3 regions of the Lysinibacillus sp. FN11 genome follow, and region 3 is predicted to be linked to each of the others. Evidence: predicted binding sites of a transcription regulator. Region 3 holds the regulator's gene; each other region holds the start of a gene.

Region 1 (10,077 bases), 2.1 Mb from region 3:
CTTTAAAATGGCCTTTGTCATACAAAATAAACATGTGAAAAAAGGCGATTCCCTATTTACATTAAGCAGAATAACGATTAATGGCAATGATACTGGTGAGGCATTCATTCATAAATTAAAAACTGCAACTGCAAAAAACATCTAAACACAGCCATCCAATATTGTATAAAAAAGACTTACAATATAGCTATCGCCTATTGTAAGCCTTTTCTTCTTTGTTACTGATTGTCATTGACAATTCGTCCAATTGCTTGACGGTCAAATTTCACACGTACATTGTCAGCAATTTTTAATGTCACTGCTGTGTCTTCAATTGCATCAATAACACCGTGTAAACCACCAATTGTAATGACTTTATCTCCACGTTGCAAACTACTTTGCATATTTTGTGTTTCCTGCTGTCTTTTTTTAGCTGGACGGATTAAGATAAACCACATTGCAACGAACATTAATAATATTGGTGCTAATCCTAATAATTGATCCATAATAGCATCTTGCCCCCTTTCCAAATCTCACTTTTTTAGTATAGACTATTCCACCATTAAAAAGCGATGGACAAGCCCAAAAATTTTCTCAATTACTAATATTTTTTCTATGATTGACAATATTTTGCTAGAAATATTCACTTTTTACAAAGTTTTGAATGATTTGCAAAACTATTGCTATTGATGATGGACATTAGGGGATGCCTAATGTCCTTTTTTAATTTAGCGCATGTAATGATCCTATTCGTCTAGTTTAAAAGTTTTTTGCATCTGGCCCATTAAAGCCGTATTTTTCAAAGAACTCTTCACGGAAATCACCAAGACGATCTTGACGAATTGCCTCACGCACTTGCTCCATCAATTTTAATAGGAAGTGTAGATTATGATAGGATGTTAAACGAATACCAAACGTTTCTTCCGTGCGAATAAGGTGACGAACATAGGCACGAGAGTAATTTTTACATGTATAGCAGTCACAGTTCGGATCAATCGGCCCAAAGTCACGTGCATATTTTGCATTTTTCACTACTAGACGTCCTTCTGATGTCATCAGTGTTCCATTACGTGCAATACGTGTTGGCAGTACACAGTCAAACATATCAATACCGCGAATTGCCCCATCAATTAAAGAATCTGGTGAGCCAACACCCATTAAATAACGAGGTTTATTTTCAGGCATCATTGGCGTAGTAAATTCTAAAACGCGGTTCATCACATCTTTCGGTTCTCCAACGGATAATCCACCAATTGCATAGCCAGGGAAATCTAGTTCTACTAACGCTTCTGCTGAGCGGCGGCGTAAATCTTCGTACTCTCCACCTTGAATAATGCCAAATAAGCCTTGCTCCTCTGGACGCTGATGTGCTTCCTTACAGCGTTTTGCCCAACGCGTTGTACGATCAACTGATTTCAGCATATAATCATGTGTCGCAGGATATGGTGGACATTCATCAAAGGCCATCATAATATCAGAGCCTAAATCATTTTGAATTTCCATTGCCTTTTCTGGGCTCAAAAATAATTTATCTCCATTGAGGTGATTACGGAAATGAACGCCTTCCTCTTCGATTTTTCGGAATTGACTAAGTGAAAATACTTGGAAACCACCTGAATCCGTTAAAATTGGACGATCCCAGTTCATAAATTTATGAAGTCCGCCTGCTTCTTTGACAATATCATTACCTGGACGAAGCCATAAATGGTACGTATTAGACAGAATAATACCGGCATTCATCTCTTTTAATTCTTCTGGTGACATGGTCTTCACCGTTGCTTGTGTGCCCACCGGCATAAATGCTGGTGTTTCAAAGGAGCCGTGTGGTGTATGAACGATGCCAAGACGTGCTCCTGTTTGTTTACATGTATGAAGTAGTTCATATCGAATTGCTGGTTGTGTCATAAAATAAATAATCCTTTCTTATCTGAAGTAAAAACAGTACTCCGATTTTATCCACTATTATTTTTTGGGACGTATAAACATTGCATCACCAAAACTAAAGAAGCGATATCTTTCTTCTACAGCTTGCTGATAAGCACTTAAAATGGTCTCACGAGTGGCTAGCGTACTAACAAGCATAACTAGTGTTGATTTTGGTAAATGGAAGTTTGTGATTAACCCATCCACCACCGTAAAATTGTAGCCTGGATAGATGAAAATAGACGTCCAACCTTGTTCTGCTCGCACTTCTCCCTCATATTTAGAACCAATTGTCTCTAATGTACGAGTAGAGGTTGTCCCAACAGCTATTACCTTGCCACCGTTACGCTTTACGCGATTAATTGTATCTGCTGCTTGTTCTGTAACACTATAGAATTCCGCATGCATTTCATGGTTCTCAATCGAGTCTACACTAACGGGACGGAAAGTGCCAAGGCCTACATGTAGCGTAATAAAGACAACCTCTACGCCTTTAGCCTTCACTTGAGCTAATAGCTCCTCTGTAAAATGCAGCCCAGCTGTAGGCGCTGCAGCAGAACCACGCTCTTTGGCATAAACGGTTTGATAACGATCCTTATCCTCTAGTTTTTCACGAATATAGGGAGGTAACGGCATTTCACCAAGTTGCTCTAAAATTTCATAAAAAATACCATCATACTGAAATTCAAATGTACGTCCGCCATGTTCAAGCTCACCTGTACATGTAGCTGTTAATAAACCGTCACCAAATGTGATGACTGTTCCTACCTTTACACGCTTTGCTGGTTTTACAAGTGTTTCCCACTCATCTGTACCAGCCATTTGCTTCAGTAGCAATACTTCTATATGTGCACCTGTTTCTTCTTTTACACCCATTAAACGAGCAGGTAAAACTCTTGTATCATTTAGTACAAGACAGTCTCCAGCATGTAGCTCGTCTAATACATGAGCAAAATGGTGGTGCTCCACTTTATTTGAGCCCGGTGTCACGACCATTAATCGACTCGCTGTACGATCGACTAATGGTGTTTGGGCAATAAGCTCCTCTGGTAATTCAAAATCAAAATCTTCTACACGCATGAAAATAACTTCCTTCTTTATGTTTGTTGGGGATACTCATATCCAAAATGTTCGTAGGCTAAATGTGTGGCTACTCTTCCTCTCGGGGTACGTTGAATAAGGCCAATTTGCATCAAATAAGGCTCGTAAACATCTTCTATCGTAACCCGTTCCTCACCAATTGATGCAGCAAGAGTATCTAAGCCTACTGGGCCTCCTCGGAATCGCTCAATCATATTGGTTACAAGTTTATGGTCAATATGATCAAGCCCTCTAGGATCTACTTGTAACAGCTCTAGTGCTTGCTGTGCAAGACCCTCCGTAATCATACCATCTCCAAGCACTTGTGCATAATCTCGCACTCGTTTCAATAAACGATTGGCAATTCGAGGTGTTCCACGTGAGCGTCTCGCCATTTCCATTGCTGCTACTTGCTCTATTTCTACCTCAAATAAATGTGCACTTCTCACAACAATTTCAGCAAGTGATTGGTCATCATAATATTCTAGGCGCAGCAACACACCAAAGCGATCTCTTAGAGGAGCAGATAGGGCACCCGCTCTTGTTGTTGCACCTACAAGGGTAAAGGGAGGTAAATCAAGTCGTACAGAACGTGCTTCAGGACCTTTTCCTACCACAATATCTAAGCAGAAGTCTTCCATTGCTGGATATAGTACTTCTTCAATAGCACGGGGCAGGCGATGAATTTCATCAATAAATAAAACGTCTCCAGGCTCTAGTGAACTTAGAATAGCTGCCAAATCTCCTGGACGCTCAATCGCAGGGCCACTTGTCATGCGTACGTTAACATTCATCTCATTTGCGATGACAGCAGCTAGGGTCGTTTTACCAAGTCCTGGAGGTCCATATAACAACACATGATCTAAACTTTCTTGGCGAAGCTTTGCCGCTTCAATGAATATTTGTAAGTTTTCCTTAACTTTATGTTGCCCAATATACTGGGCTAATTTTTGAGGACGTAAAGATAACTCAAACTGCTCATCATAGCTGCCTGCTTCACTTGCCATCATACGTTCAGACATGCACCTTTCCTCCTTTCCTTATTTTAATTTTAGCAGTAGTTGCAATGCTTGTTTCATAAAGGCATCTGTCGTTTCAAGTTTATCGTTATCCTCTAGCTGTGGTTTAATTTTTTCTAGCTCTTTTTCAGAATAGCCAAGTGCCATTAAGGCAAGTAAGGCCTCTTCTAATTCGTGTTTATATGCATTCACACCAAACAAAGGTAACTCATCTTCTGCACTAGGTAACTCCAGTGTATCTAATAATGAACCAAGTTTGCCCTTCAAGTCGAGGATCATTTGACGTGCTGTTTTCTTACCAACTCCAGGGAATTTCACTAAAAACGCTTCATCCTCTCGTTCAATTGCGCTAATAACCTGTTGTGGATTACCTGTAGCTAAAATCGCTAAAGCGCCCTTTGGTCCTATTCCTGAAACTAAAATAAGCTTACGGAATAACTCACGCTGATCTAGATTAGGGAAGCCATATAAAACTTGTGCATCCTCTCGTACATGCAAATGAACATATATCTGTTGTTCAAGGGCAGATGTTCGAAAAGCAAATGGATTGGGCGTATTAAGTTGCCACCCAATCCCCTGTTGTTCCAGCACAATAAATTCAGGTGTAATACGAGTAATTTGTCCTTTTAAATAATCATACATCTATAATCCCTCACAATCATCGTCTTCGATTATAGCATATAGCGAACGAATGCTCGACAAAAAGTAGCGTCGAAACGCCGTTCGCAGACAAAAATGACCGCCAGTTGACGGTCATTTCTTGACAAATCTATCAATATCGTACCACAGTTTTGGCCAATAGGTGAGGGCTCGTTTTGTAAACGGTACTAAATAATCTAAAAATACTAGCTGTTGCTCTAGTGGTAAATCTATAGCAAACAGCCATTCTCGTAATAACTCATTCGGATATTTTAAGCGATGAAGCTTTCTTTTATCCAGTCGTTTCAGCTCAGGTAACTCTGCAAAAATCTTTCCAAGATCATAATCTACAGCAGGTAACACACGATGTAACCATAAAATATACTCGTCATCCGCTTCACCAAGGTGTGCTAAATCAAAATCAATTAAACGTAATTGTCCATCGGAGCACCATAAAAAATTATGATGAACTACATCCCCATGCAATAGCGTAATCTCTTTTTCAGGTGCATCTTCCAATGCAATCAATTGTAATGACTTATCACTATAATGCAGTATTTGATCAATTTCTTCTTTCGTTAAAAATGTTCGAAACTCATTTCTTCTACTTTTAAAACGCATATGACGCATTTGCCATTTTAAAAGCTGTGAGTAGGTATGCAAGCCTGGCATGCGCTGCCAAGCAATCTTTTTATGTGTATCATGTAAAGCGATTAATAGTCTAAGAGATTCCTTACGATCTTTTTTATGCGCAAAGTTAGCACCGTGGCTTCCTTCTTGCCACATTTGCACAATTAACTGCTCATCATCGCTCTGAACTAATGGTAGGATCAAAGAAGGTTCCATACGTCCTAATTGGCGATGAATGGTTCTTACCTTCTCTGCAATTTCCACTTGCTTTGCACGTTTGACAAAATAATTTTTCGATCGATACTTATATTTCCAAATATTTGGCTTTACTTCTTCTACAATATATGCTTTTTCACCATCGATAAGGCGTCATCCCGCCTGGGAAATAATGCGGTGACATCCAAGGACCTGTTGCTGATTGGCATGGTGGTGGCGGGCAATGACAAGGGTCCATTTGCCAATTTGGCATCATCATTGGTTGTGTGCCACAGCCACAAGATTGACCCATGTTCATATCTGGCATCATCATTGGTTGTGTGCCACAACCACAGGATTGCCCCATGTTCATATCTGGCATCATCATTGGTTGTGTGCCACAACCACAGGATTGCCCCATATTCATATCAGGCATCATATCCATTTGTGGCTTCATTTGGTGATCTTGCGTATGGAAGAATGGTGATGTGGACTCTAAAAAGTCTTCCATTCCACCAACTTTATGATCTGGCATGTCATAGGACATTGGCTGCTGTGGCATCGTATAATGCTCGACCTGCGGCTGCATTGGCATCGGCCACCACATCTGATGATAGATCGGCTGATGGCAACTTGAACAATGTGGTACGGCAGGCATTTGTGGCATGATATGCATTGGTGGATGTGGTGCTGGTTGTGGCATTGGCATTGGCTTCGGTTTAGCTACAGGTGGTGGTGGCGGTGTAGGTGCTGGCGGCGGTGGTGGCTGTATTTGTACAGGTGGTATTGTAACATTTTGCTCCATTTGTGGCATCACCAATTGCTGGTGCCAATTCATTTCCACAGGCTGCGGTACCCACATCGGCTGTTGTGGCATCTGCATTGGCATTGGCATCGGTATTGGTATCGGTATCATTTGTGGTTCTGGCATTGGCATAGGTGGTGGCGGTACAATTGGCGGTGGTGGTGGCATTGGTCGCTGTACCTCTTTTTTAGGACTTTCCTTTGGTGTCTCCTTATGCACTTGTGTTTCCTTTTTCGGCATTTCTTTATGTGAATCTCTATGCGGCTCTTTGTTTATTTTTTCAGGCAATATAATTTCCATGCCTGGAACAATATAATCTGGGTTGGCAAGATGGACATTGAGCCGCTTCAAATCTTCAAACGAAATGCCGTACTCTTTCGCAATCTTCCACAATGTATCTCCCTTTTGAACAATATGAATACGCAATTTTTTCCTCCCTTCCTCTCTACGTATCATATGTTCAATGTTTCATTTGGATACAAAAATTTCAGCAAGTTAGAAAAGCTTCATGGTACACTAATTCATAAGGAATACGGATTCCTTTATTACGAGCAGGGGTGATCTCTTATGAAAAAAATGTTAGGCGAAGAACGCCGACTGCAACTATTAGCGCAATTAAAAAAAAATAAAGGACCTATAACTGGGACAGACTTAGCTAAGTTCGCCAATGTTTCTAGACAAGTAATCGTCAATGATATGACTTTATTAAAGGCAAGAAATGAGCCTATTATTGCTACAAGCCAGGGCTATCTTTATATGCATCAAGAACAAATACAGCAAACCGTTGAACGAACATTCCCTTGCTTGCATACATCAGAGCAGACAGAAGATGAATTAATGACGATTGTAGACTGTGGCGGAACCGTCAAAAATGTCATTGTTGAACATCCGATATATGGTGAACTGACAGCCTCAATCATGGTATCCAACCGCCATGAAGTGAAACAATTTATCGAACGTGTGAATGCAACACAGGCCAATTATTTATCTGCTCTCACTGGTGGCATTCATTTACATGTCATCACAGCACCCTCTGTTGAAGTTTTAACATTAATTGAGCGAGCTTTACAAAAAAAGGGTTACTTAGTGACAGATCAATGAATAGCAAAAGCACCGTCTGAAAATTAATTTCAAACGGTGCTTTCTGTTTTTAAGGCAGGTATTGTGTCGTAAGCACGGGTATTTCTCTTCTCTCCGCAACTATTGCTCCCTTAAAGGCGGCAATTTCCCTATCAGGATAGAAATCTTTGTCGTTGCTCGGGCGTAGGCAATAAGCATTCACTTTTTTTCCCAAACAAACGATAGCGTTGCTTTGCAAATAATCGATATAATGCATTGCGAATAAATGGTGGTACAAGGATGAAGGCATAGAAACAAGGCCACAATCCATCAAATTTACGGCAAATGTTTAACGCAGCGGTAGATTCAACAGACACTTTCCCTTGTTCAATAAGAATTACACTATCTATATTCTTTGGAATATGATATTGAGTGAGGAACGATTGACCAACCTCGCTTTGCAGCGATGCAAATTGAAAATAGCCCGCTTGATCATGTTTGATGATAAATTGAACAGTGCTATCACAAAAATTACAGACACCATCGAATAAAATAATCCCCCCCATCTTCTTTCCTCCTCCTTCACATTACTATGCTTCGTCTGATGTTACATAAGTAAAATAGGTACCTAGAGATTTTACTTTGCAACCTAGCGCAGCTAATTCTTCCATTGCCCCACGCATCATCGGTTCCTTTTCATCTGCTAATACATCAATCATAAAGAAATAATCACCTAATCCTGTTTTTAATGGACGTGATTCAATTTTACTTAAATTTAGCTGACGCCATGCAAAAACAGAAAGCACCTGATGTAATGCACCTGAACGATCTGTTGGTAAGGTAATCATAAATGTTGTTTTTGCTTGCCCATCTGATAGCTCTTGTGGCAATCGTTTATTTTGCTTAGACAGTACATAGAATCGTGTATGATTAAAATGAAAATCATGGATATTCTGCTCCACTATTTCAAGACCATACTTTTCCGCTGCGGCTGCATTACCAACTGCCGCTATACACTCTTGTGGATTCTCTGATACATATTTCGCTGCTGCTGCAGTTGAAGTTGTTTGATGTAATGGTACATGACTAAAACGATAAAATAAATATTTATGACATTGAGCTAGTGCATGCGGATGAGAAAAAACACCTTCGATTGACTGCCAATCATCCTTCTGCGCTTTATTGACCATTAAATGCTGCTGAATTTTCAGTAATAACTCTCCAGTTACATAAAGTGTTGCCTCATGGAATAAGTAATCTAATGTTAATGATACAGAGCCCTCTAGCGCATTTTCTAGCGGCACGACAGCTAAATCTACCTTTCCCTCTGCAACAGCCTCTATACATTCTGGAATCGTGGCACACGGTACAAGCCACTCATTTGGAAAAGTAGCTTTTGTTGCTAAGTATGTAAATGATGCTTCTGGTCCTAGATAGGCGATTCGATTTTCCCATTGTTGCTTTGTCATTGCATTTACCTCCTTTATGGCACAATAAGGAGCAGTCCCTCGTGATGAATAACGCTTGGGACAGCTCCTTATTTGAGCTTTGTTATCGTATCTTTACCCATTGGGGTTATTCAACACGATGTTTGTCATTTTGTCAAAAATTAAAGGATTGAACACTCTCTGTGTTTATAATGCTCCAGAGCTAATCACTTCCGCTGATTCCACAAAATCTAAGCGTTTTAATTGCTGGATAAGATCATCAAGATCACAGGTCATGCTTGTTACATCTAATGACAATGTAACATTCGCACGTCCCTGAATAGGGATTGTTTGATGAATCGTTAAGACATTACAATGTGTAATTGTCACCGTTTCTAAAAGCTTGGCAAGTGTTCCTTTTCTATCTTGAAGCTGTAAAAAGACTGTTAAAATGCGTTCCTGCACAATTGAATGAAAAGGAAAAACCGCATCACGATATTTGTAAAACGCACTTCGCGATAAATCCACCTGCTTTACCGCATCCCAAATGGAAGATACTGAACCACTTGACAGTAAGTGTTTCGCCTCCAAAGTTTTTTGCATTGCATCCGTTAAAACATCCTCACGAACTAAATAATATCGCTGATTCGCAACATTCTTCATACGCTTCCCCTAAAACTCATGTCTTAATCGACAAATTCAAATTCAAACTCTTGTAGGCGTACTGTATCGCCATCCTGTGCTCCACGTTCACGCAGAGCCTCGTCCACACCCATTGCACGCAATTGACGAGCAAAACGACGTATACCATCTTCACGGCTAAAGTCCGTCATTTTAAATAAACGCTCAATTGCATAGCCACTAATAATAAATGTACCGTCATCGTCACGAGTGATTTCGAAATCTTCACCTTTCGCCTCATGCTTGTACATGACAGTTGCGTCTGATTGTTCCTCAACTTCATCATACAGTGGGAATTCAGGCGTAACTTCTAAGAGATCCGCAATAGCAAACAACAGTTCTTTTAACCCTTGACGTGAGACAGCAGAAATCGGGAAAATTTGAACGTCTTCCCCTACCTTTTGGCGGAATGCTGTTAAGTTTTCCTCTGCATCAGGCATATCCATTTTATTGGCTACGATAATCTGTGGACGCTCTGTTAAACGAAGATTATATTGTTTTAGCTCTTCATTAATTGTTAAATAATCTTCATATGGATCGCGACCTTCCATTCCTGACATATCAATCACATGGACAATAACGCGTGTACGTTCAATATGTCGTAAAAATTGGTGGCCTAATCCTACCCCTTCATGAGCCC
Region 2 (10,077 bases), 1.3 Mb from region 3:
GACGTGGCTCTACCTTATCGCCCATTAACGTCGTGACACGTCTCTCCGCACGTGCACCATCCTCGATTGTGACACGAATCAATGTCCGTGTTTCAGGGTTCATCGTTGTGTCCCATAGTTGGTCTGCATTCATCTCGCCAAGACCTTTATAGCGCTGTAATATGTAACCCTTGCCAACCTTTTTGATGGCCTTTTGTAAATCGCTTTCTGTCCAAGCATATTCAATGATTTCTTTTTTTCCAGTACCTTTTGAGACTTTATAAAGCGGCGGTAGTGCGATATAGACCTTCCCAGACTCAATAAGTGGACGCATATAACGATAGAAGAATGTTAATAGCAAGACTTGAATATGTGCCCCGTCCGTATCCGCATCGGTCATGATGACTACTTTATCGTAGGCAGAATCCTCCACCGCAAAATCCGTACCAACACCTGCTCCAATCGCATGGATAATCGTTGAAATTTCTTCGTTTTTCATAATATCTTGTAGTTTGGCTTTTTCTGTGTTGATTACTTTCCCGCGCAATGGCAGGATCGCTTGGAATGTACGGTCACGACCTTGTTTAGCAGAGCCACCCGCAGAATCACCCTCGACTAAATACAGCTCATTTTTTGCCGCATTACGTGACTGAGCTGGCGTTAATTTTCCAGATAGAATCGTACTACCCTTTTTGTTTTTCTTGCCATTTCGTGCATCCTCACGCGCTTTACGAGCTGCTTCACGCACTTGCTGCGCTCGAATCGCTTTACGAACAAGAGAAGCTGATAACTCTGCATTTTCCTCTAGCACATACAAAATTTGCTCAGACACTACGCTATCCACAGCAGAACGAGCCTCACTTGTCCCAAGCTTGCCCTTTGTTTGTCCTTCAAATTGCAGTAAATGCTCTGGAATACGAACAGACACGATCGCTGCTAAGCCCTCACGAATATCTGTCCCCTCAAGGTTTTTATCCTTGTCCTTTAACAAGCCAATTTTTCTTGCATATTCATTAAAGACACGTGTCAATGCTGCCTTTGCACCCGTTTCATGTGTACCACCATCACGTGTACGGACATTATTAACGAATGATAAAATCGTTTCTGAATAACCATCGTTATACTGGAAAGCGAACTCTACTTCGATTTCATCCTGTACGCCTTCTACATATTTTACTGGATGAAGGACATCTTTTTCCTCATTCAAATACGCAACGAAAGCCTCGATGCCATTCTCATAAAAGAACACATCGCTCTTGCCCTCCTCGCGCTCATCAATTAATTCAATTTTTAAGCCCTTTAATAAAAAGGCTGATTCGCGTAATCGTTCTGCTAACGTATCATAATTGAATTTTGTGACAGAGAAAATTGTTTCATCTGGTAGGAAATGAACAAGCGTTCCTGTCTGCTTGGTCTGCCCAATATTTTCAAGTGTTGTGACAGGCTGTCCTCCATGCTCAAAGCGTTGACGATACTTTTTACCATCGCGATGAATTGTCACCTCTAAAAATGTTGAGAGCGCATTCACAACGGAAGAACCAACACCATGTAAACCTCCACTTGTTTTATAGCCACCTTGACCAAATTTGCCACCAGCGTGTAACACAGTAAAAATAATTTCTGGTGTCGGTTTGCCCATTTTATGCATACCGGTTGGCATCCCACGTCCAAAGTCGCGCACACTCATACTTTGATCTTTATGAATTGTGACAATAATATGAGATCCAAAGCCAGCCAGTGCTTCATCTACCGCATTATCTACGATTTCATACACAAGGTGATGAAGTCCACGGCCATCCGTCGAACCGATATACATGCCAGGTCGTTTGCGTACCGCTTCTAATCCTTCTAATACTTGTATAGCGTCATCATTATAGACGCTAGGTGACTGTTTATTCGTCAAAAAAATTCCCCTCCAAAAAACAAACACATGTTCTATTTATGTTCTCATCCTAATAATAATAGCATTTCCTGTCAATAGCTAGCGACAGGTCCAATAAAATTTTAAAATTTGCTCACAGTTTTGATTATTTTTATCAATAGTAAACATCTTCAACAGTTGCTTAAAATTGGTATTTGAGCAAGACAGACTGCTTCTAGCTTCCATCATCATTTGACGCATTGAAGCCTACTAAGTTGCAAAATATAGTTGTGATGCTTGCAAATAGAAGCACACTACCTCGTGCCTTGCGATTAAACAGGATAAAGTTAGACTTCTATTCTACCAAAGGAATGAGCGATTGACAAAATTGCCATTTTGCCTATATTTTTATAAAGGTTTTAGCGCTTCCTACAAATTTATGTCTAAAAGCCAAGTCCTCGCTAATAGATTCTCTTTTGTATTGATTCAAGACTTCGGATGAAATCTCCTTCTAACATTGTAGATTAGCAAGAAAAAGTGTAAAATACTTGTTACAAACTATTAGTACCAAGTGATGGACTATGAATGAAAGGAGTCCAACTATGATCAATGGACTTATTATTTTATGTGCTTATCTAATCGGCTCTATACCTTCTGGATTATGGATAGGCAAAATTTTTTATAATACCGATATTCGTGAACACGGGAGCGGTAATCTTGGTGCAACCAATACTTTTAGAACATTAGGGAAAAAGGCTGGTATTATTGTTACGATAATGGATGTCTTAAAAGGGACTGCCGCTGTCTTACTCGTGACACTTCCCGTTTTCTCTGATACTACACTCCACCCTTTATTACTGGGGCTTGTCGCCGTAATCGGTCATATGTTCCCAATCTTCGCCAACTTCCGTGGTGGGAAAGCTGTGGCAACGTCAGCGGGTGTATTATTAGGCTATTCTTGGCCACTCTTTGTCCTACTATTTATTACCTTTATTGTGACATTAAAAATCACAAAAATCGTCAGCTTAACATCAATGATAGCCGCTTTAGTAGCGCTTATCTATGCAATCGTTTATTATTTTATAACAGGTGACTTTGCATTAGGCATCTTGGTAGCCTTTTTATTTACCTTTATTATTTATCGTCACCGTGCCAATATTGCTCGTATTAAAAACGGCACAGAACCAAAGGTAAAATGGCTGTAGGAAGAGAGGAGCATTTGAAATGAATATTGCATTGACAGATGAAGCCCTACAATGGTTCAAACATGAAATGGAAGTTGAACCTGGTGATACAATCCGTTTTTATGCACGTTATGGTGGCTCAAGTCCGTTTCATGAAGGCTTTTCACTAGGCATGACACGTGAGGAACCTATTGCCATAGGTGTGCAGACAGAAATTGATGGTGTTATCTATTATATTGATGAGAAAGATCTTTGGTTCTTTAACGATCACAATTTACATGTTGATGTTGATACAAGTAAAGATGAATTACAATACGACTATCGTACATAAAGCAGTCTGTCCTTTCAATAGATGAAAGGACAGACTGTTTTTTATTTATTCCAAAACAAGACACACAAAAGTCGCAAGGGATTTGATATTGCCACAAATAGCTAGATTTTTCATATCTCTTTCGTTTATCTCTCAAAAAAATTGTCCATTCTAAAGGTAATGAACGACCAATTGAGGAGGAAAACACATGTCCATGTCTAACCATAACGAGACCTCCCCATCCCATACAACGAACGATTTATTGTATACTTCCCTATCTAAAAATATAAAAATCATTCAACAGTCACTAGGGCATAGTAATGATATTATCATACGGGAAATTGCGATTGGAGAGACTGCCCCCATAGCCTCGCCATAATTTCCATTGATGGCTTATCGGATAAAACGGCTATTTCTGATTCTGTTATCGATAAACTGATGGCAAATATTGAAGAAGAACAAGATATTGAAATAACAACAATTAACCAATATGTTCGGAATTCCTATTTAACAGTAGGCGATGTCACGAATATCGAGCATTTCACAACACTCTACAATGCTATTCTCAATGGTGAAACGGTTATTTTATTAGATGGCTTTGCTGAGGGGATTGTGACAAGTACAAGAAGTGCCAAGGATCGAGCTGTCACAGAGCCATCGACGGAATCCGTTATTCGCGGACCGAGGGAATCCTTTACGGAAACCTTGCGTACGAATACAGCGCTCATTCGTCGCAAAATAAAAAGTCCGAATCTCTGGATTAAGTCCCGTGTAATTGGAGATGTGACACAAACAGATGTAGCGGTGATGTATATAAATGGCATCGCCAGTGACAAAATCGTCGCAGAGGTATTGGCTCGATTAGATCGTATCAATATTGATGGCATTTTGGAAAGTGGCTATATTGAGGATTTTATTCAAGACTCAAAAAACTCTATGTTTCCAACCGTCTATAACTCCGAACGTCCTGATGTCATCGCAGGTGAATTATTAGATGGCAAAGTGGCGATTCTAGTTGATGGCACACCTTTTGTCTTAGTCGTACCAGCGCTATTTACATCCTTTTTACAATCAGCAGAAGATTATTATCAGCATTGGATGATTAGCTCACTTGTACGTATATTGCGTTTCTTTGGTATCAGTCTAGCATTAGTAGCACCATCCTTGTATGTAGCGATTACTACCTTCCACCAAGAAATGCTACCAACACCCATGTTAATTAGCATCGCTTCACAAAGGGAGGGCGTACCCTTTCCTGCAGTGGTAGAAGCGCTTATTATGGAGGTTGCCTTTGAGGTCTTAAGGGAAGCTGGACTTCGTATGCCTCGAACAATCGGTCCTGCGGTATCCATTGTAGGTACTTTAGTTATTGGTCAGGCAGCAGTTGATGCAGGGGTCGTTTCCGCTGTAATGGTAATCATCGTAGCCCTAACAGCGATTTGCAGCTTCCTATTCCCTGCCTATGGCTTATCGAATACGATTCGGGTACTACGTTTCCCATTAATGATTTTAGCTGCTATGTTTGGTTTATTCGGTGTAATGTTTGGCATTATGCTAATTATTCTTCATCTATGTAGCATTCGTTCATTTGGTGTACCTTATTTAAGTCCATTCGCACCGTTGGTACTACAGGATCAGAAGGATGCATTTGTGCTGTTCCCGCGTAGAAAATTACTTACACGACCTCGTTTAGTGAATCAAAAAAATATTGTTAGAGGACATAACTATATCAATGTAAAAGGCAGGAAATAACTTCAGGATAAATGAGGAATAGAATATGGCAAAATTAAACTGGATTTGCTTACTATGTATCCTCACTTTACTGTTAAGTGGTTGCTGGAGTAAGCGAGAATTAAATGAATTAGCCATTGTCGTAGCACTAGGCATTGACAAAATAGATGAGGAATATGAAATTACAGTTCAAATTGTCGATCCTAGTGAAGTCTCAGTGCGACAAGCTTCCACTCAACGCTCACCTGTCGTTAGCTATCATTCGAGAGGCGAAACCATCTTTGAGGCGATTCGAAAAATGACGACCATCGCTGCTCGAAAGCCCTATTTTGCCCACCTTCAAGTGGTTGTTTTAGGGGAAGATCTTGCTAAAGAAGGCATGAGTGATGCACTTGATTTAATTGTAAGGGACCATGAATTTCGTAAGGATTTCGACGTCATTATGTCTCACGAAGCAACAGCGAAGGAAGTATTAAATGTACTAACACCTATCGAAAAAGTTCCTGCTAATAAAATGTTAAATTCCCTGGATGTCTCTGAAAAGGCTTGGGGCTCCACAATAGCTGTTAATATTGATGAATTAGTCAATACGTTAAGCAATAAGCAGAAAGGGGCATTAATTTCTGCTATTGAAATTCATGGCGATAAGAAATTAGGGGTAGATCAAACAAATGTGCAACGTGTTAAAGCACCTGTGCTATTAGGTTATACAGGTTTAGCAGTCTTTAAAGGAGATAAATATATAGGGCTACTGACTGAAAGTGAAAGCAAAAGTGTTAGTTTTCTTAATGACAAAATTCAAAGTACGATAGAAATCATTGCCTGTCCTAATAAAGGGACCTTGTCTACTGAAATTACCCAATCCACTACAAAGGTGAAAGGGTCATTTAAAAACGGGAAACCGAAAATCGATGTTCATATTAATGTAGAGCAGAATGTTGGAGAGGTCGAATGTGATATCGATCTTACCAAAAATAAATCGATTGATTACGTTAACAAAAAAACAGCCCAGGGAATTGATGAACGCATAGAAAAAACAGTAGAGAAAATTCAACAGCAATATGAAGTAGATGTTTTTGGATTTGGGGATGCCCTACATCGGGCAGATCCTAAGCAGTGGAAAAAAATCAAGGATGATTGGACTTCCATTTTTCCAGATTTAGCAGTGGTAGTTCATGTAAAGGTAACTACCCAAGGTTCAGGTACGATGCAAAATTCATTATTAAACAAGCCAAAGGAGGAATAAATGCAATGGTACTAGCCGTAGCTATCTTGATCATCGCGATAATCATTGCGCTTATTTTTATTCCAAAGCTAAAAAAGCAACAGGATAGAAAAGCCATGATTGTATTCTCCTTTTTGCTTCTTATTGGAACGGCTTTAAATATGGGGATTGCCCTGAAAATCCATATTCCTAGCCCATTAGATTTGATTACCTTTATCTTCACACCAATTAGGGATTACATTGTGTCATTCACAAAATAGAAAGATGGACTGAGAAACGGAGGGTAGCTTGATGGAAAAAGAGATAATTAGTTCAAGACAGTTTACAATCGTTACCTTCCTCTATTCTATCGGTACAGCGATTTTAATTATCCCTTCGAGTATTACTGGTGCCGCTAAGCAAGATGCTTGGATAGCAGCAAGCATTGGTGTTCTCCTTAGTTTACTGGTACTAAAATTATTTTTAACACTGGCCAATCAAACACCATCTCTAAACTTTATCGAGGCTAATGAAAAAATTCTTGGGCGTTTTTTTGGGAAAATCACAGCAATTTGTTTCCTGATTATGACCTTTCTTTCGGCTGGAGAATTACTCTATTTTATAGGTATTTTCATGAAAACGGAAGTAATGCCAGAGACACCGACATTAGCATTTGCCCTACTGTTCAGTATCATTATTATGTATGCCGCTTATTTAGGAATTGAGACCTTTGCCCGTTCGGCAGAAATCCTCTTCCCATTGTTTATCTTTATTTTTATTTTTTTCGTCCTTAGTATTACCCCTCAAATTACATTTGAGAATATTCAGCCTCTACTAGAAGCAACCAAAACATCTATGTTTTATAGTATTGCACGCTTTATGAGTATCTTTTCCTTTCCATTACTTGTATTAATGATGCTCTATCCTACTGGTGTCAATGTACAGCCGTCTGCACAGAAAGGGCTATATATTGGGGCAATCTTTGGTGGAATCGTCTTAGTTACGTTGATTGTCCTATCGATTCTTGTATTAGGTCCTGAAAACACAGCATCAAGGACTTTTCCTAGCTATGCCTTAGCACAAAGAATATCTATAGGAAATTTTTTACAGCGTATAGAGATCATTATGGCATTTATGTGGATTTCGTCTATTTATATTCGTACATTTATGTATTTCTATACGACCGTTGTTGGCCTCGCACAAATTTTAAAGATCAAGGATCATCGCCCACTCATTATACCGATGGGGATAATTGTTATTGGACTTTCTCAAATTGTTCATCCAGATATTGTGCATTCTACTAATTATAATAATGAAATTTGGCCAATCTTTTCCTTTATTTTCACCATTTTATTACCCATACTATTGCTGATTGTGGTAGTTATTCGAAATCGTAAATCCAAAGCTCAAAAAAACGAAACACCTCAGCAGGAAACAGAAAATGACAATCAAAAAGTCTAATTTCTTTTAAAGCTAGAAAAGAAATTAGACTTTTTATTAATTAAATATGATATTCGATTTCATCTACAAAATCCCATTCATATGGTGTTTCTTGGTAAACATAGTAGTTCAACCAGTTAGAGAATAATAGATGCGTATGGGCACGCCATGTATTCATCGGCACTTGTGTCGGATCGTCATTCGGGAAGTAGTTTACAGGAACAGCGATATCTATGCCCTTCGCCACATCGCGACTGTATTCATCGGCTAGCGTTGTCGCATCATACTCTAGATGCCCCGTAATCATAATATTTTTATTATCTTTTGATTGTACAATAAATACCCCTGCATCCTCTGAATAGGATAATAATCGTAGATCTGGATGATTGCGAACCTCGTCAATCGAAACAGATGTATAGCGTGAGTGGGGCGCAGTAAATAAATCACTAAAGCCACGTACCAAATCTACAGTTAAATCTGTAATCACATGGGAATAGACACCTGAGCATTTAGCAGAAAGCTCGACCTTCCCAATGCCATAATGATGATACAATGCAGCCTGTGCCCCCCAACATATATGTAGCACAGATGTCACATTCTTTTTTGACCAATCCATAATTTCTGAAATTTCCTGCCAATAGTTGACCTCTTCAAAAGCCATTTTTTCTACTGGCGCACCAGTTATAATCATACCATCATAGCGGCGGTGTCGAATCTGATTGAACGTTGTGTAAAAAAGCTGCAAATGAGATTTACTCACATTTTTAGACTCGTGTGTGGCTGTATTCAAAAAGGTAATATTCACCTGTAATGGTGTATTCCCCAATAAACGTAATAATTGGAGCTCTGTTTTTTCTTTTTCAGGCATTAAATTTAATATTAATATATTTAATGGACGGATTTGCTGTGTTTTCGCACGATCTTCTTCCATGACGAAGATTTTTCCTCACGTAAATGTTCTCCAGCTGGTAAATTTTTCGGAATATTAATTGGCATCTTGCTTTCCCCTCTCTATAATCACTCTCTTTTAGCAAACCTTGCTTGCATAGGATGCAACAAAATTAAAAAATCCTCCTCATTCCATACGAGATAGAATGAGAAGGATTTTTTTCACGTCCACTCTTATCTCTCAAAGGAAAAAATCCTTTGCTGGAATTAGCACCTTTCTAACAATTGTTAGAGGTTGCTGAAGCGTCATCGGGCCAAATCCCTCAGCTTCTCTTGATAAGATTATTTAATTATCTTGAATTGTAACACGAACTAGTTAGAATATCAATAATTCATAGAATATTTTGTGATTCATGTGCATGTTCCTTGCTCAATTGATGTACACTAAGCTTGCTATATGTGGTGTTTCTGCATTTAAAATTTATGGTAAACATGCCGTAATTATGTTACCATATACTTTTAGTAAGAGAGAGGAACGTGAATAGTTTGATTAAAATTGAATTTCCAAAACCAGATCTAGTAATCCGTCAACGTGAACAAGATTTAAAACCAGGTGATGTGCCAATCACACCTTACTTCGGTTTTATTGACTTCCATAAAATCACACGTGATAAAGGCGGCATTTTCTTATTCTATAATGACAAGAATGAGCTATTATTTGTTGGGAAAGCACGTAAAATTCGTCAACGTATTAAAAAACATTTCGAGGATAATGTATCTCCGATGAAAAACCATCGTGATGAAGTGTTCAAAATTGAAGTCTATGAAGTAGAAGATCCAATGGAACGTGAAATTTACGAAACATACGCGATTAATACTTTCCGCTCTAAATATAACGTAGACAAAGTCTTTTATTAGACATCTCATAAAGAAACCGAAATCTCATCTAAAGATTTCGGTTTCTTTTATCACATAATGGTCATACGATCAATGGGCGTACTCTGACCGTTTATTCGCAAATCAATGGTATCAAGCTCAGGATTCTTGACGGTGATTTGAAAAACATAGGGCTGAGCCTCTTTCCTTTGCTCGCTGCCTTCTTCTAACTGGATGATAAGCCTATTTCCCTCAGCTGTAATACTTGCCAATACATTCCCTTTTGAATAATAAACAAGATAATATGGAGCATCATTTTCATGTAATAGTTGTATTCTGTCATTAGAAACAATATTTTTTTGGACATTATCTGGGACAACCGTTAGCTCATGAATCGTTGGTGGATTGGTTGGTGGTGTAGCATTACAGGCTCCTAGCATGAGTAAGCTCATTAAACCTAGCAACACGAATTTTTTCAAGTTACTCCCCTTCCCTTATAAGACTATTCTAAGAAAAAAGCTTTCCGCTCCTTAGCAATCCAGTCTTCTAACTCCTGATCATCCCGTTTTACTAACCGATTAATGAGTACATCATGCCATATATA
Region 3 (10,077 bases):
AATTAATTATTGAACTTCAGCAAAAAGTTTATTTCCATATAGAATATGAATTAGAAGAAATGGCCTTAACTAAAGCAGAGGAAGATCATTTATTTCGTATTGCACAGGAGGCTCTCTCCAATACGCTGCGTCATGCCAAAGCAAGTGAGGTGGAATTACTTCTTGTGGCACGAGACGACTTAGCTATTTTACGAATTCAAGATAATGGTTTAGGCTTTGATGTGGAGGAAGATAAATCCACATCATACGGTTTACAAAATATAGCTGAACGAGCAGTTGAAATTGGCTGCACCTATAAAATTGTATCAGTGCCTGGTGAAGGAACAATTGTAGAGGTTAAAATTCCTTTACAAAAGGAGGAGGTCAATGTCGATGATACAAGTGCTCATAGTGGATGATCATGAAATGGTACGGATTGGTGTGTCAGCCTATCTTTCAGCACAGCCAGATATTACGGTTGTAGGTGAGGCTGAGAACGGTAAAGAGGCTGTGGAACGTGCCTTAGCGCTAAGGCCTGATATTATTTTAATGGATAATGTGATGCCTGTTATGACAGGAGCAGAGGCAACAGTGGAAATATTAGCAGCATGGCCTGAAGCAAAAATCATGATGGTGACTAGTTTTTTAGATGATGATAAAGTATATCCTGCCTTAGAGGCTGGCGCGGTAAGCTATATTTTAAAAACATCTAATGCCAAACAAATTGCAGATGCTATTCGAAAAACGATGGGTGGCGAAACGGTATTAGAGCCAGAGGTCACTTCCAAAATGATGCACCGCATGCGACACGGCAATAGTACGCCACTATACGAACAATTGACTGAACGTGAAATGGAAGTATTATTGTTAATGGCCCAGGGTAAAGCCAATCAGGAAATCGCTAATGAGCTATATATTGCCTTGAAAACAGTAAAAACGCATGTTAGTAATATTCTAGCAAAGCTAGAAGTTCAAGATCGTACACAAGCCGTCGTCTACGCATTCCAAAATGGACTTGCTAAATAACCCTACATAAAAAAACTGCATGCTGACATGCAGTTTTTCGTGTTTTTAGAGGTATTTTAGGAGATCATTTACATGGTCCACAATATATGTAGGCTCTTCATTTTTTAATTCTTCTAGTGACCCAAAACCATATGTCACACCGATGGCATCGATTTGATTTTCCCGAGCGCCGATTAAATCATATTTTCGATCCCCAACCATAATAAATCGCTCTTTTCGATAGGAGTCAAACTGTTGAAGCACTTCTTTAATAATCTCACTTTTGTCAGACCGGGAACCATCTAAGTGGCTTCCTACGACAAGATCGAAATAGGACTCTAGCTGAAAATGCTTTACGATTTGTTCCGCAAAGACAGTTGGTTTTGAAGTGGCAATAGTCAGTATATATCCTTGTTGCTTTAAATGAGCTAACAAAGCAGGAATATCTTCATATAGTTTATTTTCAAACATTCCCCTTTCCGTAAATCGTTCTCGGTAATCACTAATTGCTTGCGTTATTTGTGCAGCATTGAATCCATAGATTTCTTGAAAAGATACTTGTAAGGGTGGTCCGATGAATGGTTCCAGTTCATCCAAATCATTCACCATGATGCCCGCCTTCTGTAAAGCATGTTGCACTGATTTAGTGATTCCTATTTTGGGATCAGATAATGTTCCATCTAAGTCAAATAACACAACGCTATAATTCTTCATTCGCTCACCCTTCCTATTGAGTTTTTACATGACTATGTTTGCCGCTAAAAAAGTACCACAACACTTAGCTGATGTTTATTCCGCTGAGTGTTGTGGTATTTGTTGTAAATTATAGTGCTTTCACTTTTGCTACTACGTTTTCAACAGTGAAGCCGTATTTTTCCATTACTAATTCACCTGGAGCAGATGCACCGAACTTATCAATTGCTAGAACATCGCCTTCAAAGCCAGTATATTTATGCCAGCCGAATGATGCCCCCATTTCAATTGCAAGACGTTTTGTAACAGCTTTTGGTAGAACAGATTCTTTGTAAGCGGCGTCTTGTTTTTCGAAGCGATCCATAGATGGCATAGAAACAACTGCTACATCTATACCGTCTGCTTTTAATGCTTTTTGTGCTTCGACAGCAAGCGAAACCTCAGAGCCTGTTGCAATTAAAATAGCATCTGCCACTTCTTTTGTAGCTGGAGACACTGTGTAAGCACCCTTTGCTACGCCCTCACGTACTGTTTCAATAGAGGCGTCAAGAACAGGTAAGTTTTGACGAGATAATACAAGAACAGTTGGTGTTTTTTCTGCTGCTACTGCAAGCTCCCATGCAACTGCTGATTCATTTGCATCCGCAGGGCGAATAACAGATAGGTTTGGCATTGCACGTAATGATGCAAGGTGTTCGATTGGTTCATGTGTTGGACCATCTTCCCCTACTGCAATCGAATCATGTGTGAATACATATGTGACAGGAAGACCCATTAATGCAGATAGACGAATTGCTGGACGAACGTAATCAGAGAATACGAAGAATGTACCACCGAATACATTTAAACCACCGTGAAGAGCCATTCCGTTCATAGCAGCACCCATTGCAAATTCACGAACACCGAACCAGATGTTACGTCCAGCATAGTCGTCTGCTGAGAAATCTCCTGCACCCTTCATCGTTGTTTTATTGGAGCCAGCAAGGTCAGCTGAACCACCAAAGAATGAAGGAGTTTTCTTCGCAATAGCATTAATTGCATCGCCTGAAGAAGAACGAGTTGCTACAGATTTACCTGCTTCATATACTGGTAACTCAGAAGCAAAGTCTTCTGGTAATTCACCATTCATCGCTTTCTCGAATTGAGCTGCTAACTCTGGGAATTCTTCTTTGTATGCAGCAAATTTTGCATTCCAAGCTTCCTCTGGCTGTGCGCCTTGCACTTCAGCAGCTGCATTAAATGTATCGTAAACTTCTGCAGGAATTTGGAATGGTTCATGTGCCCACTCATAGGCAGCCTTCGTTAAGACAACTTCATCTGTACCAAGAGGTGCACCGTGAGAATCTGCTTTACCAGATTTATTTGGAGAACCAAAACCAATCACTGTTTTCACTTCAATTAATGTTGGCTTGCCAGTAGATTTTTTGGCTTCTTCAATGGCTGCATTAATAGCATCTACATCTGTACCATCTGCCACTTTTAAATAATTCCAACCATAAGATTCAAAGCGTTTTTGAACGTTTTCTGAAAATGACTTTTCTAAGTCACCATCTAAAGAAATATCATTAGAATCGTAAAGCACGATTAATTTTTCAAGTTTTAAGTGACCAGCTAATGAAATCGCTTCTGCTGCAACACCTTCCATTAAGTCACCGTCGCCACATAACGCAAATGTGTAGTGGTCAACAATGTCATGACCTGGTTTATTGTAAGTAGCCGCTAAATGGCGCTCAGCCATTGCCATACCAACAGTCATAGCGATTCCTTGTCCAAGAGGACCAGTTGTTGCCTCTACCCCTACTGTATGACCATATTCAGGATGTCCTGGTGTTAATGAATCCCATTGGCGGAAGTTTTGAATTTCTTCCATTGGTAAACCATAGCCTCCAAGGTGAAGTAAGCTGTATAAAAGCATTGAACCATGGCCTGCTGACAGTACAAAACGATCACGGTTAAACCATTTTGGATTTGCTGGATTATGGCGTAATTGTTTTGTCCAAAGCGTATAAGCCATTGGCGCTGCTCCCATTGGTAAACCTGGGTGACCAGAATTTGCTTTTTCAATAGCATCGATTGACAAAGTTCGGATAGCATTAATTGCTAAAAGATCCGCGTGTTGAGTCATTATATTGTGACATCCTTTCTCGTCCTATATATTGTTCTTTTACAGTTTAGTCAACATTGCTTTAGAAAACAATGCTTTTTGTTATACTATTTGCGTTTTCATACATACTTTATTGAATTGTGTCACATTAATTTAGAAATTTATTTTTTTGTGCTTGTTTTACCTTCTCAGGCGTTACATCATTTCCTTCTGCATCGACCACTTTAACGTTTTCAATCGTATCTCGCATCGTTGCTCTAAACGTATCTAAATACTCCTTGCGAAGCGCTGTGCGCTCCTTTGCTTCTTCCTCTGTTAATTGTCCGCTTTTCGCTTTAGCAGATAATTCATTAATTCGGTTAATTTTTTCCTTTGATAACATGGTTACACACCTTTCAGTACCTAGCTTAATGACCTCAGTATGCAAAGTATAGCATGGTTTCCCTTAAAATGCAGTTATACCAACCCTTAAAAACACTTCTTAGCCATTCTTTACATGACTTCCAGAAGTTAGAGGTGTATAACTAATAATAATAGGAAAAATTTGATAGATAATAGGAGGAGCTACCATGAACATCACAACACCTAGACTACTTATTCGAACATTTGAAGCCCAAGATTGGCAGGCTGTTTATAGCTATATGTCAGATAAAACAGTCATGCACTATATGCCAGAGGGTGTGTTGAATGAAGATCAGGTTCAACATTTCATAACAGAGAATAGTAACGAGCAAGCAAAACATTTCGCCATTGTTTTACGTGAACAACAGCGAGTCATTGGTCATCTTGTTTTCCACAAATACTTTGGCGACCATACGTATGAAATTGGATGGGTTATGAATCCTGCCTATCACAATCATGGTTATGCTTCTGAAGCTGCTCAGGCCCTATTAGATCACGGTTTTAATAAAATGAAACTTCATCGAATTATTGCCACATGCCAGCCAGAGAATATTGCTTCTTACCGAGTCATGGAGAAAATCGGGATGCGCCAAGAAGGATTTTTTAAAAAATGCATACCTCATGGAGAGACTTGGTGGGATGAATACTATTACGCTATTTTAGAGGAAGAATGGAACGATCTAAAGGTAAGAGGTGTATGAAATGAAGAAAACTGCGGTGTTATTATACCCACAATTTAGTGAATATGAATTGAGTGTTGCTTTGTCCATATTAATGCAAGGCGGTAAACCCATCATCACACTAGGATCGAATACCAAACCTATCAGAGAAGAGCTGGTTTAAATTGTATAGCTGATTTATCCGTGAATGAAATAGAGCTTGACGATATTGATAGTCTACTATTACCAGGCTGTATGGATATTTCTACATTACAACTTGAAGAGAGCTTACTAGATTTCATTCGTTATCTATCTGCAAAAGGAGGAATGATTGCCAGTATTTCTAGCTCCCCTTACCTCTTGGCAAAAGCAGGTGTCTTAAAAAACAAAAAATATACAGTAGGACTACCTTTTGATGGTATGAAACAGTTAGGGTGCTTTGAGCTTCATAACTATTCAGATGAACTAGTGGTACAAGATGGAAATATCATTACAGCAAGAAGAAGAGGTTTTATTCCTTTCGGTATTTGTTTCGGGCATGCGTTAAAGCTAAATTTTGATGAAAATTGGTATTAAGTGATGATTTAAAACCCAAATGTCTAATTAATCGGGCATTTCATGTTGTTGAAAAAAGATGATGTCATTAGTAGAATGAGACCTTTTAACAAGGCGAACGGTGTTTTCCGTTCCGCCAGTGTCCTTTCCAGGGTGAAGAGCAGCTTTACTCACTTTCGTTCGCTCAAGGGTCTCATCTGTGACGCTGGCTCCTCTCCAATCAACCATTCTGCAAAATGTCTTTACTTCATACTAGCAGAGCAATCAAATAGTCCAATATCTGTATTCTTAGGGGGATGGGATTTTTATTTTCAATGTGGAAAAGTGATGCGTGTCTCCCCCTCTATAAAGAGTAGTGAACACCTTTACTTTATCTGAAAACATTTGCTAAAAAAGATAAATATTTATGGATTGGAGTGGAGGGCTACTTAACTCCCGTGGGATAGCGAAACAGGCGAAACTCTAAACGGAGCGGTAGCGGAGGAAGCGATTTAGTGCTCGCCAACAGGAAAGCAAGTAGCCTGCAACGGAAATCCATTTCTACCCTTTAATTGACTGTTTTGTTTTTCACTAAGAAATGTCCAATTAATTGGACATCCATTGTATATGTCTAATACTTTGGACAAAATGGAGGGATAATTCTGAAGAACATCATCAAAATTTTAAGAAAAAAATTAGGCATTACACAAGCTGCACTTGCAAAAGAATGTGGAGTTGTGAGACAGACGATTAATAGCATTGAAAATGATAAATATGATCCGACTCTTGAATTAGCTTTTAAGATTGCTAAGGTTCTTAATAGCCGTATTGATGAGGTGTTTATTTATGACTAAATTTCACCCAAATTATATGATTACAATGAAGGACTTCGTGAAAGAACACTCGGCAATTTTAAGAAAACAAACTCAAGAAGTGTCGATACCAGTGACCACTGAGGATCGAAATACCCTCCTAGCCATGCTACAATATCTGAAAAATAGCCAAAATCCAACGCTAGCAAAAAAATATAAGCTTCGCCCTGGAAGTGGACTCTCTGCTAATCAAATTGGCGTAGATAAACGAATGTTTGCTGTACTCTTTGATGACCAAGAAATGATGCTCATTAACCCTAAAATAATAAGTCATTCCATCAATATGATTTATCTACCGGAGGGAGAAGGCTGTCTATCTGTAAATCGACCTGTTCCTGGTTTTGTACCGAGATATGAGAGAATTAAAGTCAAAGCTTATGACATCGATGGACATGAAATCATTGTACAGTTACAGGGCTATGGGGCCATCGTTGTACAGCATGAAATCGATCATTTAAATGGCATCATGTTTTATGATCGAATAAATAAAGAGCATCCTTTCCAACTGCCTAGTCATGTTATCATCGAAAGCTTTTCTTCCCTTCAGTAGTTTTTTACAGAAAAAATTAGCAGGAATATTATTTTCCTGCTAATCTTTCTTGGTGCTCCTGGAAACGACGATGTACAGTCGCCTTACTTACCTCAAAGCCTAACCCTCTAAGCGTTATAGAAATTTCTTCAAAGGTAAATCCACGTTTGCGTAGCTTCACAATTTCCTCTACAGGTAGATCTTTACGCTCCTGCCCCTGCGGATTACCTCGGTTCGATAAATTATTTTCTGGACGATAACCGTTTTCTACAGCACGTCGCATACCTCGTCGAATTTTAGCATTATGAATTCTACGCTGATATTCCTCTACAATCGCTAAAATTTCAAGCAGCATCGTATCCATTTCATTTAATTGGACTGGGCCTGCATCACGCATAGAAAAAACGTCAGTTGCTGACTTTTGTAATAAATGTAATACAGCCATCCTTGCATTGCCTCGTCCTAAACGAGTTTCATCTTGGACAAAAAGAGCATTAATGTTCTTATCTTTTATAAAATCAAGCATTTCTAGTAAGCCTTCACGTTCTACATCATAGCCACTATGTTGATCTTTGAACACGCCCTTCACTGCATAGCCTTGCTCAGCAGCATAGCGCAGCAACTCTTCCTGTTGGCGCTCTAATGAGGAGCTTTGTGTTTCTTTTTCGGTACTTACGCGACAATAGACAACAGCCGATAGTTGATTATTTATCATTGTTCATTTCTCGCAATTTCGATAGTATTGATGGGACTGGCTTGATCACTCACTACAGGAATAACTAGAGATTTTCCTGCTACAATTTTAATATCTGCTAGTTCATTTTCAGTTTTTACAAGCTTTATCCAATCATCAGTACTCATTTTACCACGATATTGCTCGGCTAACGACCACAAGCTATCCCCATGTTCGATTTGAATTTCTGCGTAACTAACTTTTCCTGGATCAGTAATGTAAAGGTATGCTGCAAATAATAAACAAGCTCCTATTAAAATTGAGATATGTGTGTTTTTCTTCAACCATGTCATAATCATTACCCCTTTTTAAGAATGTTTGTTCGGAATGTATGTTCCCATAATAAAGCGAACAAACATTTTTGTCAAACACTTTTCGAACCTATGTTTGCATACGTGTTCGCATTCTGTTATACTATCAAATAAGAAGAATGATTTTAGAAAAAAAGAGGTGAGCACTCATGAAAAAAGTTTCGAAAAGACAAGAGGACATTTTAGCTTTCATTAAGGAAGAGGTACGAGCTAAAGGATATCCACCATCAGTACGCGAAATTGGTGAAGCAGTTGGACTTGCTTCCAGTTCAACTGTTCATGGACATTTAGCTCGATTAGAACAAAAAGGCTTTATTCGTCGAGATCCAACAAAGCCACGCGCAATTGAAATTTTAGAGCCTGAAGAATCCATCCAAAAGCAACAGGTGATCCATGTTCCACTTGTCGGGAAGGTTACAGCTGGTTCTCCAATTACAGCAATTGAAAACATTGAAGAATATTTCCCATTACCCGATACGTACGGCACAAGTGAAGATCAATTGTTCATGCTAGAAATTATGGGAGAATCAATGATTGAAGCTGGGATTTTAGATGGAGATTTAGTCATTGTAAAACAAAAGGCAACAGCTAATAATGGGGATATTGTTGTAGCTATGACAGCTGAAGATGAAGCAACTGTAAAACGTTTCTTTAAAGAGAAAAACCATTTCCGTTTACAGCCTGAAAATTCTTCTATGGAACCTATTATTGTCGATCAAGTTTCTATTTTAGGACAAGTTGTAGGTCTTTACAGACGTGTACATTAACTATTAAAGCAGGTTTTGAGGATTATGTTCCTTCTAAGAGCATGTATCCTCTTTTTTACGCAAAAAAAGAATCCACATACGATTGGATTCTTTGTACAATGCCTCTTCTAAGCTTCCTTCTTAAATTTTAAGCTCGCTTCCACAAAGGCTGAAAATAGCTTTTGCGCACCCTCATCTCCTGCTATGGCTAGTTCCTCAGGATGCCACTGAACAGCCAAGCAAAATGGCATCTCCTCATGAACTACCGCTTCGATAATACCGTCGTTAGATTTTGCCGCTACTTTTAATTTTTCTGCTAAAACATTCACCGCTTGATGATGAAATGAATTCACTGCTATTTTCTCTTGTTCAACGATAGTCGCTAATAGATTGTCAGCAATAACCTGAACAGAATGGGTAGCTACAGCTCGACCTGATTGCTGCATATGTTGAAGTAATTTAGTGCTAAAATGATCACTATCAATATCCTGATATAAAGTACCACCTAAAGCAACATTTAGTATTTGAATTCCTCGACAAATCCCGAAAATAGGCATCTTCCGTTGGAATGCGGCTTCAATTAATGCTAACTCAATCGTATCTCGCGCTGGATGAATTTTTCCAAGCTTTAATGAAGGCTCAGCCCCGAATAGAAATGGGTGCACATCATGACCACCAGATAATAATAATCCGTCTGTAAGGGCTAAAATCTGTGCTGCCTCTTCTTCTACCCCAATTGGAATAATCAATGGAATTCCACCAGCTTCAATGATGCTTTTGCTGTAAGCCACATTTAATCGAGAGGATAAATCATCCTCAACAAAGGCTGTAATACCAATAATCGGTTTCACTTGCTTCCCCCCACATTCCTGAAAATTGAACAATTACCAAAAGCTTATATACCAATTGATTAATAGATCGCCATAGAAATAAACAATAACTGCAGCCAATGCAATAGATGGCCCAAACGGAATGGGTGTTTTTCTCCCCTGTTTGTTTTTCGATAACATGGTAATCCCGACAACCATACCAATAACTGCAGCTAAAAATAGCGTTAACAGTGTATCAATCGTACCCAGAACGAGACCAATTAAAAAGAATAATTTAATATCGCCTCCACCCATGCCACCGTTCGATAGCACAGCAATGATATATAATATGCCAAAACCAACCACAGCACCCACAAGAGAGTCCCACCACGGTGTTAATGGTGACAGCACTCGTCCAATAGCTAGCACAGGTAAAAAGAATACTAACACCTTATCAGGAATTAGCATATAGGCCAAATCTGACACAACGATAATAACTAATAAGGAGATAAAAAGGAACGCTACTATCAATTCTATGCCCCAGCCTAGCTGCCAATAAGCAAAGGCAAATAATACACCTGTCATTAATTCTATGACTGGGTAAACCCAAGAAATTTTATTGCCACACCCCCGACATTTTCCTCCTAAAAATACATAAGACAAAACTGGTACTAAATCAAGCGCCGTTAGTCGTCTCTGGC

The links. Region 3 encodes LexA, which represses DNA repair genes until DNA is damaged. Its sites were predicted from a motif close to CGAACATATGTTCG; they were not measured.
Region 1: the regulator LexA is predicted to act here: its motif matches at 4,686-4,699, upstream of ruvA (Holliday junction branch migration protein RuvA).
Region 2: the regulator LexA is predicted to act here: its motif matches at 1,903-1,916, upstream of parE (DNA topoisomerase IV subunit B).

The regions. Positions count from the first base shown of each region.
Region 1 covers NZ_CP102383.1:2,799,872-2,809,948, forward strand. Annotated here, with positions in the region: gene NP781_RS14935 (polysaccharide deacetylase family protein) at 1-145, shown strand, start outside; gene yajC (preprotein translocase subunit YajC) at 219-485, opposite strand; gene tgt (tRNA guanosine(34) transglycosylase Tgt) at 739-1,884, opposite strand; gene queA (tRNA preQ1(34) S-adenosylmethionine ribosyltransferase-isomerase QueA) at 1,942-2,982, opposite strand; gene ruvB (Holliday junction branch migration DNA helicase RuvB) at 3,000-4,004, opposite strand; gene ruvA (Holliday junction branch migration protein RuvA) at 4,023-4,643, opposite strand; gene NP781_RS14965 (aminoglycoside phosphotransferase family protein) at 4,755-5,534, opposite strand; gene NP781_RS25545 (LysM peptidoglycan-binding domain-containing protein) at 5,623-6,696, opposite strand; gene NP781_RS14975 (transcription repressor NadR) at 6,838-7,371, shown strand; gene NP781_RS14980 (thiol-disulfide oxidoreductase DCC family protein) at 7,503-7,895, opposite strand; gene pheA (prephenate dehydratase) at 7,920-8,798, opposite strand; gene NP781_RS14990 (ACT domain-containing protein) at 8,964-9,419, opposite strand; gene obgE (GTPase ObgE) at 9,443-10,077, opposite strand, start outside.
Region 2 covers NZ_CP102383.1:2,003,767-2,013,843, forward strand. Annotated here, with positions in the region: gene parE (DNA topoisomerase IV subunit B) at 1-1,882, opposite strand, end outside; gene plsY (glycerol-3-phosphate 1-O-acyltransferase PlsY) at 2,443-3,045, shown strand; gene NP781_RS10730 (HesB/YadR/YfhF family protein) at 3,065-3,355, shown strand; partial or broken gene NP781_RS10735 (spore germination protein) at 3,543-5,086, shown strand; gene NP781_RS10740 (Ger(x)C family spore germination protein) at 5,112-6,311, shown strand; gene NP781_RS10745 (hypothetical protein) at 6,317-6,550, shown strand; gene NP781_RS10750 (GerAB/ArcD/ProY family transporter) at 6,582-7,730, shown strand; partial or broken gene metA (homoserine O-succinyltransferase) at 7,771-8,705, opposite strand; SAM riboswitch class I at 8,829-8,940, opposite strand; gene NP781_RS10760 (nucleotide excision repair endonuclease) at 9,144-9,515, shown strand; gene NP781_RS10765 (hypothetical protein) at 9,566-9,952, opposite strand; gene NP781_RS10770 (TrmB family transcriptional regulator) at 9,976-10,077, opposite strand, start outside.
Region 3 covers NZ_CP102383.1:688,421-698,497, reverse strand. Annotated here, with positions in the region: gene NP781_RS03265 (sensor histidine kinase) at 1-398, shown strand, start outside; gene NP781_RS03260 (response regulator transcription factor) at 373-1,005, shown strand; gene NP781_RS03255 (HAD family hydrolase) at 1,051-1,698, opposite strand; gene tkt (transketolase) at 1,808-3,802, opposite strand; gene NP781_RS03245 (DUF896 domain-containing protein) at 3,930-4,163, opposite strand; gene NP781_RS03240 (GNAT family N-acetyltransferase) at 4,351-4,884, shown strand; gene NP781_RS03235 (hypothetical protein) at 4,886-5,026, shown strand; gene NP781_RS03230 (DJ-1/PfpI family protein) at 5,047-5,418, shown strand; gene NP781_RS03225 (helix-turn-helix transcriptional regulator) at 6,039-6,230, shown strand; gene def (peptide deformylase) at 6,223-6,798, shown strand; gene NP781_RS03215 (YneB family resolvase-like protein) at 6,827-7,492, opposite strand; gene NP781_RS03210 (cell division suppressor protein YneA) at 7,489-7,803, opposite strand; gene lexA (transcriptional repressor LexA) at 7,971-8,588, shown strand; gene NP781_RS03200 (gamma-glutamyl-gamma-aminobutyrate hydrolase family protein) at 8,696-9,418, opposite strand; gene NP781_RS03195 (prepilin peptidase) at 9,452-10,077, opposite strand, start outside.